2 linked regions of the Acuticoccus sp. I52.16.1 genome follow. The protein of the gene in region 1 interacts with the protein of each later gene in a pairwise test. Links are inferred from orthologs where the notes say so. Each region holds a gene or a part of one and is shown on either strand. Other genes may lie near its edges.

What was found.
Region 2: the proteins of hflK (region 1) and ftsH interact in binary tests that used the Escherichia coli proteins (3 or more experiments, as listed by UniProt). The link is inferred for Acuticoccus sp. I52.16.1 from one-to-one orthologs.

What each region holds. Positions count from the first base shown.
Region 1 is NZ_CP094828.1:4,503,515-4,506,644, forward strand. Bases 125-2,938 are described here. They hold hflK (FtsH protease activity modulator HflK), read left to right. Parts: upstream 125-829; coding sequence 830-2,047; downstream 2,048-2,938. Other genes in these bases: MRB58_RS20275 (thymidylate synthase), read left to right, coding at 125-183; MRB58_RS20280 (dihydrofolate reductase), read left to right, coding at 180-680; MRB58_RS20290 (SPFH domain-containing protein), read left to right, coding at 2,047-2,938. In the rest of the region: more of MRB58_RS20275, read left to right, coding at 1-124; more of MRB58_RS20290, read left to right, coding at 2,939-3,130.
Region 2 is NZ_CP094828.1:2,039,945-2,043,237, reverse strand. What follows is about bases 243-3,219. They hold ftsH (ATP-dependent zinc metalloprotease FtsH), read right to left. Parts: upstream 2,706-3,219; coding sequence 780-2,705; downstream 243-779. Other genes in these bases: tilS (tRNA lysidine(34) synthetase TilS), read right to left, coding at 2,843-3,219; MRB58_RS09130 (mismatch-specific DNA-glycosylase), read right to left, coding at 243-630. In the rest of the region: more of MRB58_RS09130, read right to left, coding at 64-242; more of tilS, read right to left, coding at 3,220-3,293. UniProt on the Escherichia coli protein: Acts as a processive, ATP-dependent zinc metallopeptidase for both cytoplasmic and membrane proteins. Plays a role in the quality control of integral membrane proteins.

The sequences.
Region 1 (3,130 bases):
GACGCACACATATATTTGAACCATATGGCGCAGGTCGAAGAACAACTCTCGCGCGAGCCGCGGCCGCTGCCGACGCTCGACCTGTCGACCGCCCCGCGCGACCTCTTCGCCATCGCGGCGGAGCACATCCAGGTGCGCGGCTACGACCCGCACCCGGCGATCAAGGCTCCGGTCGCGGTGTGAGTTTGCGGGGCGAGGGCGCGGCCGCGTCGATCATCATGGTGGCGGCGGTGGCGCGCAACGGCGTGATCGGCCGCGACGGTGACCTGCCCTGGCGCATCCCCTCGGACTTGAAGCATTTCAAGGCGTTGACCCTGGGGCGCACGGTCGTCATGGGGCGTCGGACCTGGGAAGAGCTGGGCAAACCGCTGCCGCGGCGGCGCAACCTCGTCGTCACCTCGCGCACGATAGAGGGGGTGGAGACGGTGCCCTCGCTGCCGGCCGCGCTGGCGGCGGCGCGGGGCCCGGTGGCGCTGATCGGCGGCCACGCGATCTACGCCGAAGGCATGGACCATGCCGACGAGATTCACCTCACCCGCGTGGACGGCGCGCCCAACGGCGACACGGTGTTTCCGGCGATCGATCCGGCACGGTTCCGACGGGTCGCCACGGTGCCCGGGGAGAGGGGACCGCGAGATGAGTATGGATTCCAATTCGAAACCTACGTAAGGTTGTCGTGACCGGCTTGATTGCGACTGCGGTCTCCCTCGGCCTATAAGGGCACGCGCAGGGCGCGCGTTTCGCCGCGTTTGCGGAGAAGATCAGCATCATTATGTGCGCTTAGGGCTTCGCGCCCGGCATCAAGGCAGAGGCGGCAGAGGGAGCAAGAATGCCCTGGAATAACCAGTCGGGCGGTAAGGGCGGTGGTCCTTGGGGGGGTGGCGACGGCCCGTGGGGTAACGGACCGAACCGGCCCAACAACCCATGGGGCAACGGCCCGCAGCGTGGCGGCGGACAGGATCCGCAGAATTCGCCCGACCTCGAGGAGCTGCTCCGCCGCAGCCAGGACCGGCTGAAGCGGGTCTTTCCGGGCAGGCGCGGCGGCGGCGGGCCGGGGGGCGGCGGCGGTGGCCCGTCGCTCGGCGGCATCGGTGCGCGCGGCATCGCCCTGGCGGCGATCGTCGTGGCGGTGATCTACGGCCTGACCGGCATCTACACGGTCCGCCCGGGCGAGGTCGGCGTCGAGTTGGTGCTCGGCCGCCATGTCGGCAACACCATGCCGGGCCTCAACTACAATGTCCCATACCCGTTCGGTGAGGTCTTTACGCCGGACGTGCTGCGCATCCGCGAGCTCGTCATCGGCACGCGCGGCAACGGGCGCGGCGCCACGACCGACGTTCCCGCCGAAAGCCTGATGCTGACCGGCGACGAGAACATCGTCGACATCGACTTCAAGGTGCAGTGGCAGATCAACCGCGACCATCCGGCCAACTTCCTCTTCAACATCGAGGATCCGGAAGGCACGGTGAAGCAGGTCGCCGAAAGCGCGATGCGCGAGGTCGTCGGCCGGCGCAACATCCAGCCGATCCTGACCCAGGAGCGCCAGCAGATTCAGCTCGCCGTGCAGCAACTGATGCAGCAGACGCTCGACGAGTATCAGGCCGGCATCACCATCACCCAGGTGCAGATGCAGAAGGTCGACCCGCCCGAGCAGGTGATCGACGCCTTCCGCGACGTCCAGGCCGCCCGCGCCGACCAGGAGACCGCGCAGAACCGCGCCGACGCCTACGCCAACGAGGTCGTGCCGGAGGCCCGCGGTGAGGCGGCGCAGATCGTCGAGCAGTCACAGGCCTATCGCGATCAGGTCGTCGCCGAGGCGACCGGTCAGGCCGACCGCTTCCTCTCCGTGTACGAGGAATATGCCAAGGCGCCCGAGGTGACGCGCCAGCGCATCTACCTGGAGACGCTGGAACGCGTGTTCTCCAAGACCGACAAGATCATCATCGATCAGGGTGCGGGCTCCGGCGTCGTGCCGTATCTTCCGCTCGACCGTATGAACCGCGCTCCGAGCACGACCACCAACTCGAACGCGCAGGGGAATCGTTGATGCGTGCCGGTCTCGTCGTTTTCGCCATCGTCGTCGTCGCGGCGGTGGTGGCCGCGCTCAACGCACTCTTCATCATCAACCCGACGCAGCAGGCGCTGGTCCTGCAATTCGGTCAGGTGAAGAACACCATCCGTGAGCCCGGCCTCAATGTGAAAGTGCCGTTCATTCAGGACGTGATGATCCTCGACAAGCGGATCCTCGACCTCAACGTCCCGGCGCAGGAAATCATCGCCGCCGACCAGAAGCGCCTCGTGGTGGACGCGTTCATGCGCTACCGCATCCGCAACCCGGTCGAGTTCTTCCAGACGGTGAACAACGTCAACGAAGGCTCGCAGCGTCTCAACACCTTCGTCCAGGCCTCGCTGCGGGCCGTCCTGGCCGACGCGACCTTCACCGACATCGTGCGCGACAATCGCCCTGATCTGATGCAGCGCATCAAGCAGGACGTGGCGGCGCGTGCGGAGGCGATCGGCGTCGAGATCATCGACGTGAAGATCCGCCGTGCGGATCTGCCGGAGGCCAACTCCGCGGCGATCTATCGGCGGATGCAGACCGAGCGCGAGCAGGAAGCGCGCGAGATCCGCGCCCAGGGCGCCGAGGCGGCCCGCCGCATCGAGGCGGCCGCGGACCGCACCGCGACGGTGCTGCGCGCCGAGGCACGGCGTCAGTCCGAGCAGATCCGAGGCGAGGGCGACGCGAAGAAGAGCGCCATCTTCGCCGCCGCGTTCTCGCTCGATCCGGACTTTTTCGACTTCTACCGCTCGATGCAGGCCTACGAACAGGGTCTGAGCGCACAGGATACGCGCCTCGTGCTGTCGCCGGACACGGACTTCTTCCGCTATCTCGGCGACCCGCGCGGCGCACCGCGTCGCGGCGGCGTCAACGAGGGTCTGGCGGCGACGCCGCGGGCCGCCGCCCCCGCCGGCGAGGCCGAGCCCGACGGCGAGGCCGCGCAGGGCGAGGCGCCGGATGCCGGGGTGATCGTCGAGGAAGAGGTCGAGCCGCAAGCCGCGCTCGACGACGAGGAGAGCCGAGCCAAGGCCGAGGGCGTGCGCCAGCAGATCGAGGAGATCGCCGGCGACG
Region 2 (3,293 bases), 2.5 Mb from region 1 along the record:
TCCTCGTGACCGCGCCCCGTATTTCGGCGGATATGGCGGGTGAGCCCGGCGCGGGCGGCACTGCTAGCGGCGGGAGCCGTGCGTCGTGCGTGTGGCCTGGACCGCGTCGGCGAGCGACTGCCACACCGCCGTGTCCCAATAGCGGCGCGCCTGGCCCGAGGGCGAGGGCAGCACGAAGAGGCGCGTCGCGCCGATCCTCTCGGGCTGGGCGCCGAGGGGGACGGCACCGGTGGGGCGCTGGAGGACGGCGGCCGCGGCGGTCTTGGAGGTGAAGGCGAGGATCCGCGGTGCGTGCCGCTCGATCTTGGCGCGCAGGGCGTGTGTATCGAACGCGCCGGCGGGGAGTTCGGCGTCGTTGCCGAAGTGGGCCTTGCACACGTCGGTGAGGCCGATGCCCCATTCGACGAGGCGTGGCCAGTCGGCCGGCGCGAGGCGGATGGGCGTCAGCCCCGTGGCGTGCAGGGTGCGCCAGAAGAGATTGCCGGGGTGGGCATAATAGGCCCGCTTCTGCGCCGAAACGCGGCCGAGCGCGGTCCCGCAGAACACCACGCGAAGGTCAGGTCCGAGAAGGTCCGGCACATGGTCCGGCGGCAGTGGGCCGAAGCGAGGGGCAGGCGCAGGTGCAGGCATCCCGCCACGCTACCAGATGGGCCGCCGGCCCAGAAGCAGGCCGTGGCGAGCTCGCGGCGCCGGGCTGCGCTCCGGTTCGAGGTCGCCGGGGCATCTGCACGAAAACGGCCGCCTGGGGAGGCGGCCGTGATGTCGTCGTCGCGATGCCGTCAGGACGGCTGCGGTTCCCAGCCACCCTCGTTGGCGGGCGGACGGGGCTTGGGCGCGCCCGTGGGCGGGACGGTGGACGCCCGCGGCGGGGTGTCGTCGTCGGCGCTCTCGCGGACCGGGGGCTTGCCCTTGATGAGGTCGCGGATCTCTTCGCCGGTCAGCGTCTCGTACTCGAGCAGGCCCTTGGCGACGGTGTGCAGATCGTCGAGATTGGTCTTGATGACGGCCATCGCGGTCTCGTAGCCGTCATTCACGAAGCGCTTCACCTCCGAGTCGACCAGCTCCTGCGTCTTCTCCGACACGCTCTGGCTGCGGGCGACGGAGTGGCCGAGGAACACCTCGTCCTCGTTCTCCGAGTAGAGGAGCGGCCCCAGCTCGTCCGACATGCCGAACTGCGTCGCCATCGCGCGGGAGAGCTTGGTCGCCATCTTGATGTCGGCCGAGGCGCCGGAGGTCACCTTCTCGTGGCCGAAGATCAGCTCTTCGGCGACGCGGCCGCCCATGGCGACGGCGAGGTCCGCCTTGCACTTGGCGCGGGTCAGCGAGATCTGGTCCCGCTCCGGCAGGCGCATCACCATGCCGAGCGCACGGCCGCGGGGGATGATGGTCGCCTTGTGGATCGGATCGGACGCCGGCATGTGCAGCGCGACGAGGGCGTGGCCCGCCTCGTGGTAGGCGGTCAGCTTCTTCTCGTCCTCGGTCATGACGAGGGTGCGGCGCTCGGCACCCATCATCACCTTGTCTTTGGCGTCCTCGAACTCCTGGTGGGTGACGAGGCGCTTGTTGCGGCGCGCGGCCAGCAGCGCCGCCTCGTTGACGAGGTTGGCGAGGTCCGCACCGGCGAAGCCCGGCGTGCCGCGGGCGAGGGTCTTGAGGTTCACGTCCGGCGCCAGCGGCACCTTGCGCACGTGGACCTTCAGGATCTTCTCGCGGCCGACGAGGTCCGGATTGGGGACGACGATCTGGCGGTCGAACCGGCCCGGACGCAGCAGCGCGGGGTCGAGCACGTCCGGACGGTTGGTGGCGGCGATGAGGATGATGCCCTCGTTCGCCTCGAAGCCGTCCATCTCGACGAGGAGCTGGTTGAGGGTCTGCTCGCGCTCGTCGTTGCCGCCGCCCAGGCCCGCACCACGATGGCGGCCGACGGCGTCGATCTCGTCGATGAAGATGATGCAGGGGGCGTTCTTCTTCGCCTGCTCGAACATGTCGCGCACGCGGCTGGCGCCGACGCCGACGAACATCTCGACGAAGTCGGAGCCCGAGATGGAGAAGAAGGGCACGTTCGCCTCGCCGGCGATGGCGCGGGCGAGCAACGTCTTACCGGTGCCCGGAGGGCCGACCAGCAGGACGCCGCGGGGGATCTTGCCGCCGAGCTTCTGGAAGCGGGACGGGTCCTTCAGGAAGTCGACGATTTCCTGCAGGTCTTCCTTCGCCTCGTCGACGCCGGCGACGTCCTCGAACAGGACGCGGCCGTGCGCCTCGTTGAGGAGCTTGGCCTTGGACTTGCCGAAGCCCATCGCCTTGCCTGCGCCGCCGCCCTGCATCTGCCGCATCAGGAACAGCCAGATGCCCAGGATGAGGAGCATGGGGAACCACGTCGCCAGGATGCCCCAGATGGAGATCCCGTCGTTCGGCGGCTCGGCCCGGATGGTGACGCCCTGGGCGTCCAGCGTGTCGATATAATTGTTGGCGCCTTCGGGGGCGTAGGTCGAGAAGCGGCCGCCCGAATTGTACGTTCCTGTAATATCGCGCTGTTGGATCGTGACGGCGCGCACGTTGCCCTGCCGGGTCTCGGTCAAGAATTGCGAGAACGAGATATCCGACGTGTTGGTCCGCTGGCCCGGATTCTGGAACAGCTGGAACAACGCGATCAGCAGCAGCGCGATCACCACCCACAGGGCGAAATTGCGGAAATGGTTGCTCATGACATACCTTGATTGGCACCAACACTGGCGCGCGAGCGGCTCGGCGACCCCTCGGAGACTGCCAACAACATAGGAACTTCGGGGTCTGGTGCCAACTACTTGGCGGTTATGGAAGCCAGTGGACCAAAGAGCGCACCTCAACGCAAGGGCCGCACGATCGCCGCGTTTGCGGGCCAGTCGCGCCGACGCACGCCCAGCGTCGGCAACGCGACCAGGGCGCCGGCCACGAAAACCGCCGGCATCGTCTCGGCCGCGGCGCCGACCTCGTCCCGTGCGGCCCACGCGCGGCCCGCGGGCCCGGCCGCCGCGACGCGCACTTCGGGCGCGCTCGCCCGCAGCGCGACGGCGTAGCGTCCGTCGAACACGCCGCGGCCTCCGGGAGCTACCGCGATCGCCTCGATCCCCCGTGCCTCGCGCCACAGCGCCAGCGACGCACCGTGCGGAACGGCGCGGCAGCGGCCCAGCGTCGTCGCCTCCCCGCGACGCAGCGCCGCATCCGCCGCGGCCAGCGTGGCGAAGCGCGGCGGGTGCGTGAGGCCGCCGGTGCTGCGAAGCGCCTCGGCGAACGCGCGCAGCCGTACCTCCTCG